Regions from separate parts of the Yersinia sp. 2541 StPb PI genome, predicted to be linked through region 2. Evidence: predicted binding sites of a transcription regulator. Region 2 holds the regulator's gene; each other region holds the start of a gene.

Region 1 (3,187 bases), 3.8 Mb from region 2:
CAGAGCTATCACCGTATTCAGCAATTTATTGAAAAGCCGCCCGGTGACCTGCGTATTTTCGAAATTTTTCCGCCTAAGCCACTTGCCAGTAATGCACTGGGGAGCCGGGTCGCGGCACTAAATCGTGATTATCATTTAGGCCGCCGTTGTGGTCGCTATTTTTTGGCTACCGTCGGGCACTGGCTATTACCGCAAGATCAACGGGATCAGGCTGGAATCAATGGGGAGAAAACCTCGATTTCACTTTCACGTCGTATCATTCAGCCACAAGATATTAATCAACCAGATGATATGGCAGAGCTAATTGATACTGATGACTCTTCATTTGATATTACTCAAACGCCGGATATCATTACACCAGCGGATTCAGTGACCGCCACTCACTATGGCCTACCGGCTCAGATGAGTGTGAGTGACAATGGGTTGATTATTCCGACGAATACCAATAGAAAGCCCTTGCCAGTAGAGATAATTTTGCCTGCCAGTGTGGCAAAAAACAAAGGTGATACCGTCTAATGGTAGAAGTGAGTGAGCAGATAGTGAATCTTAGCGATAAAGCTTATTTTATCGATACCCACTGTCACTTTGATTTCCCTCCATTCAGTGGTGCTGAAGCGGCCAGTTTAGTCACTGCGGCTCAGGCGAATGTCAGGCAATTGATTGTTCCTGCGGTGGGTGCTGCTTATTTTCCCCGTATTTTAGCCTTGGCTGCGAACTATCCACCCCTTTTTGCCGCACTCGGCATGCATCCACTTTATATCGCTCAACATCAAGAGGCCGATTTGGCGACACTGGTATCCTATCTGGCGAACAAAACTCACAAGCTGGTGGCCGTGGGGGAAATTGGCCTGGATCTTTATATGGATGAGCCGCAGTTACCACGCCAGTTGGCGCTATTGCAGGCCCAACTTAAGCTGGCTAAACAGCATGATCTCCCCGTTATTCTGCATTCTCGCCGTTCCCATGACCAATTAGCCTCGGTGCTGCGTAAAACGGCGTTGCCGCGCACCGGTGTTGTACATGGTTTCGCCGGTAGCCTGGCGCAGGCGCAGGCATTTATTCGCTTGGGTTATTATATTGGTGTGGGTGGGACCATTACTTATGTGCGGGCACAGAAAACCCGGAGTGTCATGGCCGCATTGCCTCTTTCCGCATTACTGCTGGAAACCGACGCGCCAGATATGCCGTTAGCCGGTTTTCAGGGGCAGCCAAACCGGCCCGAGCGGGCTGCTGATGTGTTCAGCGTGTTGTGTCAGCTACGCTCTGAAGCGCCACAACAGATTGCCAGCCAGTTGTTAGCGAATAGTCAACGTTTGTTCCGATTACCGCCCGCCGATAGCTGCCCACTTTAAATCACCTCCGGGAATATACAAACCATACTAATAATTTGTGTGATCTCTTTATTTTCGCTTTTTAATGTGACCATCGTCACACTTACGTTGATTCGGTTGCTTTTAGTTGTGTTTATTTGTGACAGAGATTATTTGATAGCGCCTTCATGTCGGTATAATCCCCCGAAAATTATTTCAATTTAATTAATGATTTCACTATTAGGGATAGCGACATGCTAATGAGTCTGGTTGGAATGGCAGTACTGATATTAATAGCCGTACTTCTTTCAAGTAATTATAGGGCGATTAATATCCGCACTGTTGTTGGTGCATTTATTATCCAGATCGCTATTGGTGCGCTGGTATTATATGTGCCCATCGGGCGCCGCATTCTGGGCGGTATGTCAGAAGGAGTCGCTAACGTTATCGCCTACGGTAATGAGGGGATTTCATTTATTTTTGGCGGTTTGGTTTCTGACAAAATGTTTGAAGTTTTTGGTGGTGGCGGCTTTGTATTCGCCCTGCGAGTATTACCAGTAATTGTATTCTTCTCATCATTGATTGCCGTTCTGTATTACCTTGGCATCATGCAAATCGTTATTAAGGTATTGGGCGGTGGTTTGCAAAAGTTGCTGGGCACTTCACGTACTGAATCCCTTTCTGCCACAGCTAATATCTTTGTTGGCCAAACTGAAGCGCCGTTAGTGGTGCGCCCTTATATTGCCACCATGACCCAATCTGAACTGTTTGCAGTAATGTGCGGCGGTTTAGCTTCCGTTGCCGGTTCAGTATTGGCTGGTTATGCGCAAATGGGGGTACCATTGGAATATCTGATTGCTGCTTCCTTTATGGCAGCACCGGGTGGGTTACTGTTTGCTAAACTGATGGTGCCAGAAACCGAAAAAACGCACGATAACGTTGATGCTACAACCTTGATTGCTGAAGATGAACGCCCGGCTAACGTTATTGATGCAGCGGCATCTGGCGCGGCTTCCGGCATGCAACTGGCATTGAATGTAGGGGCAATGCTGCTGGCCTTTATCGCCTTGATTGCTCTGCTCAATGGTATTCTGGGTGGGATTGGTGGCTGGTTTGATTATCCACAACTTTCGCTAGAGTTGATTCTGGGTTGGGTATTCTCGCCGATTGCTTACTTGATAGGCATCCCATGGAGTGAAGCGATGGTGGCTGGTTCATTTATCGGCCAGAAGATTATCGTTAACGAATTCGTAGCATTTATGAATTTCGGTCAGTATCTCCAGGCAGAAGAGTTAGTCAAAGCCGCGGGTTTACAGGTTCTTTCCGAGCACACTAAGGCTATTATTTCCTTCGCGCTGTGTGGTTTTGCCAACTTGTCATCTGTTGCCATCTTATTGGGTGGCTTGGGTAGCATGGCCCCAAACCGCCGTCACGATATCGCGCGTTTCGGCCTGAAAGCGGTAGCAGCAGGCACATTGTCGAATCTGATGAGTGCGACGATCGCCGGTTTCTTCCTGGCATTATAATTAGGCTAGCTTGACTTGCCATTTTGGGATTGGGCAGTGCTCGGGACCTGTCACCTACTTCGTGTACGCTCCAGTCCCTGCGCGCTGTCCGCACCCAAACTGTCTGCGCCGCTGACGCTTAATTTTTTATGGTTCAGGCCTACAATACTGCGTATTCCTGCCCATAGGCTATTCTTGAAGCGAGTGAGCGTATCGTGGTCAGAAAGCTATAAATTAGGTTATTTTGTGACTTTAATCACATATAATTCCGTCTCGTTACAAGTTACTATTGATTAGTGTGAAATTGAGCACACCCAAGGCATCGGTAACGTGTTCAAATAGTATTATTGGTTTTCGGATTGAAAGCCTAAA
Region 2 (3,187 bases):
TTGAACCAGATAAGCGGCAAGGGTAATGAGCAGCATAATGCCAAGGGTGGCACCCTCTGGCATTGGCAGATGCAATAGACCAGCGGCCAATATCAGCCCAATCAAGGTGCCGAGTGCACGGTGATGGATTCGTACCTTGGTGGCGTTATAACCGTTCTGCGTTACCAGCATCACAGTAAGCAAAATCCAATAAGGTTTGGGTAGATGAATTAAGTTACCGATATAGCTACCTGCTGCCAGTGTTACGCCCAGACGAGCCGCTTCCCGCAGTGCACCTGATTTGAACGACAGATAGCTGATCAACGCCGGCCAGAAAGGTTGTGGTTGTTGGCTGGACATCAGGTCACGGTCATACAGTGGTCGCCGGTCACTCAATAGCTGGGTCACGTGGCTGATATGGTAGTAGTAGAATTGTGCGACCGGGTTGTCTGGGTGTGCCTGTGCGATGCTTGCCAGTTCTGTCAGACCATCATCGGCAGTGAAATGCTCATCAGCATGGTGGTGATAGAGAATGTCGTTGGCGATGCTGCGCATTTGAGCTGAGATTTTCTGGCAATTACGGCGTATCACGCTATCAATCTGTGTCTGCTCCATTAACTCTTGTGCTTTTTCTGGCTGAATCAGGGCCGCAGTAATGTGCTCTTGCAAATCGAGAGCCATTTGGAACAATCCCAACAACCGTTTCTGTTCTTTCTTCGTGGTGTTATGAATCAGATTAAATTGCTGATAAAGCTGATTAATCTTGTCCATAATCGCCTGTTGTCTGTCCAGCAGCGGCGGTATCGATTTTTCCGGCTCAAGGTGCTGAGCAAACAGGCTGTATTTGGTGTCACAATAATCGGCTAGTAAGCGATAAAGCTGACTCAAAGGTTCGCGAATCGGTTGATCCTTGCAGAGTCGGAACCATAACCCGTTAAACACCCCATACCACAGTGTCCCTACGGCACACAGCAACGGGGCTTGCCAGATCGGAGCGCGGCCCACCATGCTGAGGCTGAAAATAGCAGCAATCAGTGCCGCGGGTAACAAATGGCCATTCAATTGGCTAATCGCCCCACTCACTCCTAGAACTAATGCCAGGCTGAGCATGACAGCAGGCAACGGAATACCCCATAGCAGCAGTTGCTGGGTTAGGAAGCTACTCACAGTAAACAGCGCGCCGCCGACCAGCAGACGCCGGAAAAAATGTTGGTGTGGTGTATCCAGTGAGGCAATGTTGCAACAGGCGGGTATCAGAGAAAACATCAAGCCCAGCCGAAGTTCGCCGAGAGCGAACCCTAATGCTGCAGGCAGGCAGAGCACTAATGTTTGGCGTAGTGCGTAATTAACTTCAGGATGATAAATAAGCCGTTGCCATTTCATAAAGGCCCCAGAAATTTATTGATCACAAAAGATTAAAAAACTGATGCCGACAGTATCGGCACCAGTTTAGGGGGAATTAACGGGTGCCGTAGACGACAATCGTTTTACCGTGTGCGGAGATCAGGTTTTGATCTTCCAGCATTTTTAGTATCCGCCCCACGGTTTCGCGGGAGCAGCCAACTATCTGACCAATTTCCTGGCGGGTAATTTTAATCTGCATCCCATCTGGGTGGGTCATGGCATCAGGTTGTTTTGCCAGATTAAGCAGCGTTTGTGCAATACGCCCAGTCACATCAAGGAAAGCAAGGTTGCCCACTTTCTCAGATGTAATCTGTAAGCGACTCGCCATCTGTGAAGATAGGCGCATTAAAATATCTGGATTGACCTGAATCAGCTGACGGAATTTTTTGTAAGAAATTTCAGCCACTTCACAGGCGGTTTTTGCTCTAACCCAGGCGCTACGTTCTTGGCCTTCTTCAAATAATCCAAGTTCGCCGATGAAATCTCCCTGATTAAGATAGGAGAGAATCATCTCTTTACCTTCCTCATCTTTGATAAGCACCGCAACGGAGCCTTTCACGATGTAGTAAAGCGTTTCGGCCTTTTCACCTTGGTGAATCAGCGTACTCTTCGATGGATATTTGTGGATATGGCAATGAGACAGGAACCATTCGAGAGTCGGGTCTGTTTGTGGCTTGCCGAGAACCATTCGCTGTTATCCTCTGTTGTTATCGCTGCCTAACATAACAGGGCTCAGAGTTCCCTGTACGGCGTGCTTATAAAATACACTTTCTCGTAGCATATTAATTTGCTCAACTGCCGAAAGGTATAGCCAAGATACGTACCGGGTAGAAACCCTCCACTGAGTATTGAGAAGCTACCCTATTTAATTCTAGAAACAACACTTTCGGTTCTGTTTGTAGCACAGGATGAAGCCAGTGTCTTGTGTTGTATCGCTTCAGCATGATGAACATCGGGTTACATTGCCAGTTTGTAAATGAAAGGGTAGTCTGGATCAGAAAATTTAACCGGGAGCAAGAGTTATGCAGGCACGTGTAAAGTGGGTTGAGGGGCTGACATTTTTGGGTGAATCGGCATCAGGTCATCAGGTGTTGATGGACGGTAATGCTGGAGACAAAGCACCGAGTCCGATGGAAATGTTGTTAATGTCAGCAGGCGGTTGTAGCGCGATTGATGTGGTCTCTATTTTACAAAAAGGCCGCAATGATGTGCGTGATTGCGAAGTGACATTAACCTCGCAGCGTCGCGAAGAGGCACCGCGTCTATTTACGCAAATCAACCTGCATTTTATTGTCAGCGGCAAAGGTCTGACCGACAAAATTGTGGAACGAGCCGTTGAGCTGTCAGCAGAAAAGTATTGCTCCGTCTCACTGATGTTGGGTAAAGCGGCGACGATTACCCACAGTTTTGAGATCCGTGACATCGCCTAAGCAAACCCTTCGTACTTGAAGCTGCAGGGTTGTTAGCTGCGTTCGCTCACCCGAATCACTTACTTATGTAAGCTCATCGGGATGAGTTCGTTTGCCGCCTACCTGCAGCTCCAATTACTTTGGGTTGGGATAGAGTCAAATTATTTTTCTCTCTCTCCAGCCATTGCTATACTGCGGCTTCAAGAATGAAGGAGATTAACCGATTTTCTCCCCTTCCAGCAACTGCTGCACTAGCGGCGCCATAATCAGCTCCATTGCCAGCCCCATTTTTCCGCCGGGTACCACCAATGTATTGATATTAGAGATAAATGATCCTTGCAACATCGCTAGTAAGTAAGGGAAATCAATTTGATCCAAACCCCGGAAATGAATAA
Region 3 (3,187 bases), 1.1 Mb from region 2:
TCGGTGAGCAAGATCGCCGTGGCAATTATTGGGATGGTTATGACTGGCGCGATCAACGATGGTGGCAGGATCATCAGGGGCAGGATTTAGGCGAACGAAATCGCCATGGACATTACTGGGATGGGCACCGCTGGCAAAACAGAGACTGGTGGCAAAAGAACTATTATTACCGTGAAGGGCGCTATCAGAAACACGATAAACATTATGACAACCACGGCAAGAAACATCATCGAGGAAAAGGGCATGACCGCCATCATGATGATGACTAATTAAAAAAGCTTCTGGCGGATGATTGGCTATCGATCCCGCCAGTATGAAGAAGTTAGAGCAAGCTAATCAACAGATAAGCATTTAATCCAACCACCACTAACACAATCATCTTCCCCAAAATCTGAATCAATTTTGAGTTAACCATCTCTCCCATCAATTCTTTATTGCCAGTAAAGACCAGCAATGGAACTAACGCCAACGCAATACCAAAACTCAGCAGTACCTGGCTCATCACCAAGATCCGTGTTGCATCCATACCCGCCAGAATGACAATAAAGGAAGGCAACATCGTGACCGAGCGTCGCACCCAGATAGGGATATAAAACCGGACAAAGCCTTGCATGACGACCTGCCCTGCCAAGGTCCCCACCACTGTCGATGACAACCCAGCGGCAACCAGACTCAAACCAAAAATAGTGGCTGCGGCATTACCTAACAGGGGTTGTAGTGTGAGGTACGCTTGCTCGATTTCAGCAATACTGCCATAACCATTGAAATGGAAAGCCGCCGCCGCCGTTGCCATCATAGCCAGATTCACAAAACCGGCAATTGTCATGGCAATCGCCACATCCAATTTAGTCGCAGCATAACGGGATGCCTTGGAGTTTTCTCCCGCCGTTTGCGTCAAGGATGAATGCAGATAAATAACATGCGGCATAATCGTGGCACCTAATACCCCGGCCGCTAGAAACACCGCGTCACGGTTAGGCAAGTCAGGAACCAACATACCGCGACCCAACGCCGCCAGTTCTGGTCGGGAGAAAATAAGTTCTACAATATAAGCCGCCGCTACAAATAACAGCAACCCACCGATAACCAGTTCGAGAGGTTTTTGCCCACGCTTTTGCAGCATAAGAATCAGGAAAGTGGCAATGCCGGTCAGGACAGCACCTTCAAGCAGGGTCACACCTAGCAGTAATTTAAACCCGATTGCCGCCCCAATAAACTCGGCCAGATCCGTGGCCATGGCGATGATTTCGGCTTGTACCCAGTAGGCCCATACCGCAGGCCGTGGAAAACGATCACGGATATGCTCAGCCAGATTTTTACCAGTGGCAATACCGAGTTTAGCGGACAGTAATTGGATCAACATAGCCATGATGTTGGCCCAAACCACCACCCACAATAAGGTATAACCGAAAGAGGCCCCCGCCTGAATATTGGTTGCGAAGTTACCGGGGTCGATATAACCGATGGCCGCGATAAAAGCAGGCCCCATCAGGGAGAGTTTTATCCTCCTTGATGTACGGCGGGATGTATCGACAGCACGGCTATTCAGCATTCAGTATTACCCTTGAAAACTTACGTCTACTTTCTTATCAATAATAATATCTAAATGATAATAATTATCAAGCGCACTTGGCGTGGTAGAACTTATCTCTCTGATAGCTAACACCGTATAATCAGCCGTGTAGCAATCACCCGTGGTAGCTTTCTGAAAAGTTGGGTTAAATGTTCCATCGCCCTTTTCGTAACGAATGACTACAATTGATCAACCTAGCATATTTAAACTACTTCCGTAGCAAATTATTAACATCCTATTTTTTGTGATCCACTCCACTAATTCGTTTGCATTAGTGCAAGTGAATTTCTATATTTGCTGCCTACATCTCGTTTTTAATGTAGCCGTTACATAAAATGTCCACCGAAATCTAGCCTGCCTCAAATTTGGAGCACACATGTCCCATATTCTGCAGTTTGCGTTGGCCTTAGTCGTGGTGGCCATATTAGCTCTGGCGATCTGTAAGGATCGTAAAAGCATCCGCATTCGGTTTGTTATTCAATTGCTGGTAATTGAAGTGTTGTTGGCGTACTTCTTCCTCCATTCGGAAGCTGGATTGGGTTTTGTGAAAGGATTCGCCGGTTTATTCGACAAGTTGCTTGGATTTGCCGCCAACGGTACCGACTTTGTCTTTGGCAATATGGGTGATAAAGGTTTGGCGTTCTTCTTCCTGAGAGTGCTGTGCCCTATCGTCTTTATTTCTGCTCTGATTGGTATTCTGCAATATATCAAAGTTCTCCCCGTCGTTATTCGTATCATTGGTACTTTGCTGTCTAAAGTTAACGGCATGGGTAAGCTGGAATCATTCAACGCCGTCAGCTCACTGATTCTGGGTCAATCTGAAAACTTCATCGCCTATAAAGACATTTTGGGCAAAATGTCTGAAAAACGCATGTACACCATGGCAGCAACCGCGATGTCGACAGTTTCTATGTCAATCGTGGGTGCATATATGTCAATGCTGGACGCGAAGTTTGTGGTTGCGGCGCTGGTACTTAACATGTTCAGTACCTTTATCGTGTTGTCATTGATCAACCCGTATAAAGCAGAGGACGAGGAAGAGTTGCAACTAAGCAACTTGCACGAAGGCCAAAGCTTCTTTGAAATGCTGGGTGAGTACATTCTGGCCGGTTTCAAAGTTGCTATCATCGTTGCAGCCATGCTGATTGGTTTTATCGCGTTAATTTCTGCGATGAATGCCTTATTTAGCTTGCTGTTCGGTATCAGCTTCCAGGGTATCTTGGGCTATGTCTTCTTCCCGTTTGCCTGGGTGATGGGCGTACCGACTCATGAAGCCTTACAAGTTGGTGGCATCATGGCAACCAAACTGGTATCTAACGAATTCGTGGCAATGATGGACTTGCAGAAAGTGGCATCAGAACTGTCGCCACGCAGCGTGGGTATTCTGTCAGTGTTCCTGGTTTCATTCGCTAACTTCTCCTCTATTGGTATCGTAGCCGGTGCGATTAAAGGTTTGAATGAGCACCAAGGGAATGTAGTTTCACGCTTTGGCTTGAAGCTGTTATACGGCTCTACGCTGGTCAGTGTGCTGTCCGCCTCTATTGCGGGCCTGGTACTCTAAGTATCAGAAAAAAATCTCTAAAGAGGCGCTACGGCGCCTTTTTTTATACCTGC
Region 4 (3,187 bases), 2.8 Mb from region 2:
TCGATTGGCTAAGACGCAGTCGGCTCAACCCCATCAGGTATCAGAACATACCCAATAGGCGCCCAGATGCAGCAAGGCGGGCTGCGAATAAGTTATGTGTAGTAGCAAATCAACACGCTCACAGTTTGATACATGATGAGTCTATTATTCATAGTGTGACAGCTAGCACATAATCAAACTTAATTGTATGATGAATGCACTCCGTAACTCAGGACCTTTTCTATGCGCAATGTGACTTCACTTTGCTGGCAGTACCTGCGGGCTTTCGCCATTATTTATCTGTGCTTATGGGCGGGTAAAGCACTGGCTTTGCTGCTGCCTATCACCATCCCTGGCAGTATCATTGGGATGCTGATTTTATTTGCTCTGCTGGCATCCCAGATATTGCCTTCAATCTGGGTGAAACCCGGTTGCCACCTACTGATCCGTTATATGGCGCTGTTGTTTGTGCCGATTGGTGTCGGTGTGATGCAGTACTACGACCAACTGACTAAACAGTTTGGTCCCATCGTAGTTTCCTGCTTTGTCAGCACCCTAATTGTCATGTTGGTGGTGGCTTACAGTTCTCATTATGTTCACCGCGAACGCAAAGTCATTGGTTCTCCTACCCATACCGAGGACGACAAATGATCAGCAATTTATGGTGGTCACTGCCACTCACCTTAATCGTATTCTTTGGTGCGCGTCGCTTAGCCCGCTGGCTGAAAATGCCACTGCTTAACCCATTATTGATATCGATGGTTGTTATCATTCCATTGCTGCTGGTCACGCATATGCCCTATGCCAACTATTTTGCTGGCAGCAAAGTATTGAATGATTTACTGCAACCCGCCGTGGTGGCGCTAGCTTTCCCGCTATATGAACAATTGCATCAAATTCGCGCCCGCTGGAAATCCATTATCAGTATCTGTTTTATTGGCAGTATTACCGCCATGGTTAGTGGTACGGCGGTCGCCCTGTGGATGGGAGCAACCCCGGAGATTGCGGCTTCGGTATTGCCTAAATCTGTCACCACACCTATTGCCATGGCCGTCGCTGAGTCTATCCATGGCTTACCCGCCATCAGCGCAGTATGCGTCATTTTTGTCGGTATTTTGGGTGCGGTATTTGGCCATAGCTTGCTAAATTTATTAAAGATAACCACTAAGGCCTCGCGAGGTTTAGCCATGGGTACCGCCTCCCATGCACTGGGCACCGCCCGTTGTGCTGAAATGGACTTTCAGGAAGGTGCATTTAGCTCACTGGCACTGGTAATCTGCGGGATTATCACTTCACTGTTGGCTCCTTTCCTATTCCCGGTGTTACTCCATTTGTTCGGCTAATGGCGTGAGACCCTGACGCGCAAACGCATATCAGGGTCTACAGTAACAAGGTGAAATAGCGCCTGTTTTCAGGTTTAAATTTGAGATACATCTCTCATTTGAGATTTTACTTGCATCGATTTCATTGGTAATGAGATCTTAATCACATCAAGAAGCCCCTAAGCTGCCTAAAATAGTTTCCCGTTACTCTTGGAGAGACTCCCTATGCAAGCACGTTTTCATGCCCCTTGGGCTAAGCTACCCGCTTCACTGCAATCAGCACTTGAACCTATTCTGAGCGCAAACGATTTCCCTGCCATGTTGACAGCGAAGCAAGTGGAAACGGTAAAAAGCATCAGTGGGTTGGATGACAATGCGCTGGCATTCGCGTTGTTGCCGCTGGCTGCCGCGTGTGCGCTGGCGCCAATCTCTCATTTTATGGTTGGTGCTATCGCTCAGGGGAGCAGCGGCAACCTCTATTTTGGCGCCAATATGGAGTTTAGCGGTGTACCGCTACAACAAACCATTCATGCCGAGCAGTGTGCGGTTACTCATGCCTGGTTACGCGGCGAAGCCAGCCTGGTCGCAATTACTGTTAATTACACTCCCTGTGGTCATTGCCGCCAGTTTATGAATGAGCTGAATAGCGGAACCGACCTGCATATCCATTTGCCGGGCCGCCCTGCCGCAACCCTGGGTCACTATTTGCCTGACTCTTTCGGCCCGAAAGATTTGGATATCACCACGCTGCTGATGGATCCGGTGTTTCATGGCTACACCGTAGCTGAAACCGATGCACTGACTCAGGCAGCCCTCGAAGGTGCGAACCACAGTCATGCTCCTTATAGCAATGCTCATAGCGGTGTTGCATTGGAAGCGGCTGATGGTGCTATCTATGTGGGCCGTTATGCAGAAAATGCCGCCTTCAACCCCAGCCTACCACCGCTGCAAGCTGCATTGATCCTGACCAACATTACCGGTGGGGATTGCGCGGCCATTCGCCGTGCGGTGCTGATTGAGGGCAGTAATCCGACACTGACTCAGTGGGATGCCACACTGGCAACACTGGCAGCCTTAGGTTGCGATGATGTAAAACACGTGACATTTTTGCCTAAATAACCCCCAACTAATTGGGGGTTACATGGCTAACCCCCAGTTATCACGCTAATCCTACCGATTCCCCTAAATAGCAGTGAAACTCATTCCCCCGTGTACGGCCTGATAAGTCATCTGGTATTCCAAGCCATAAGCTGGCCTGAGCGATGCCGATCATAGCACCGAGACCTCGCAACGAATGACGCCTGGTTCCAATAAACTGCTCAGCTAAATCTGCAAGTTAACTCGCACTTTTACCGATTACAGACATATTTAACTAACAAAAGCTGTACATATTCTTCTTATCTTTTAGGATCAGGGCAACAATTGCTATCAATACCCATAGTCATATAAGAGTAAAACTCATGGAACTTGAATACGAAAGTAAGCGCACCCTCTATATCCCCTACGCTGGTCCGATCCTGTTAGAATTCCCTCTCCTTAACAAAGGCAGCGCCTTTACTAATGATGAGCGCAACCACTTTAACTTACACGGATTGTTGCCTGAAGCGGTTGAAACTATTGAAGAACAAGCTGAGCGCGCTTACCGCCAGTATCAAGATTTTAAAAATGACGACGACAAGCATATCTATCTGCGCAACATTCAAGACACCAATGAGACTCTGTTTTACCGCCTGCTGGACGCCCATCTCAGCGAGATGATGCCAATTATCTACACGCCTACCGTTGGCGAGGCTTGTGAACACTTCTCTGATATCTATCGTCGTGCGCGTGGGTTATTTATCTCTTACCCAAACCGTGAACACATTGACGATATGTTACAAAACGCC

What was found. The regulator CRP, encoded in region 2, controls carbon source genes, mostly activating them, when cyclic AMP is high. The targets are predictions, from matches to a motif close to ATGTGANNNNNNTCACAT.
Region 1: a site for CRP is predicted at 1,417-1,434, ahead of V1953_RS18120 (NupC/NupG family nucleoside CNT transporter). Genes of this name have one in related genera too.
Region 3: a site for CRP is predicted at 1,816-1,833, ahead of V1953_RS06020 (NupC/NupG family nucleoside CNT transporter). Genes of this name have one in related genera too.
Region 4: a site for CRP is predicted at 1,453-1,470, ahead of cdd (cytidine deaminase). Genes of this name have one in related genera too.

What each region holds. Positions count from the first base shown of each region.
Region 1 is NZ_JAZGQB010000001.1:4,045,758-4,048,944, reverse strand. Features, by position in the region: gene V1953_RS18130 (patatin-like phospholipase family protein) at 1-516, shown strand, start outside; gene V1953_RS18125 (TatD family hydrolase) at 516-1,352, shown strand; gene V1953_RS18120 (NupC/NupG family nucleoside CNT transporter) at 1,565-2,836, shown strand.
Region 2 is NZ_JAZGQB010000001.1:279,793-282,979, forward strand. Features, by position in the region: gene V1953_RS01090 (YccS/YhfK family putative transporter) at 1-1,362, opposite strand, end outside; gene crp (cAMP-activated global transcriptional regulator CRP) at 1,439-2,071, opposite strand; gene V1953_RS01100 (OsmC family protein) at 2,406-2,813, shown strand; gene V1953_RS01105 (phosphoribulokinase) at 3,009-3,187, opposite strand, start outside.
Region 3 is NZ_JAZGQB010000001.1:1,360,838-1,364,024, reverse strand. Features, by position in the region: gene V1953_RS06030 (DUF2502 domain-containing protein) at 1-269, shown strand, start outside; gene V1953_RS06025 (Nramp family divalent metal transporter) at 323-1,552, opposite strand; gene V1953_RS06020 (NupC/NupG family nucleoside CNT transporter) at 1,950-3,134, shown strand.
Region 4 is NZ_JAZGQB010000001.1:3,093,950-3,097,136, forward strand. Features, by position in the region: gene V1953_RS13935 (MFS transporter) at 1-58, shown strand, start outside; gene V1953_RS13940 (CidA/LrgA family protein) at 223-630, shown strand; gene V1953_RS13945 (CidB/LrgB family autolysis modulator) at 627-1,322, shown strand; gene cdd (cytidine deaminase) at 1,527-2,420, shown strand; gene V1953_RS13955 (NAD-dependent malic enzyme) at 2,762-3,187, shown strand, end outside.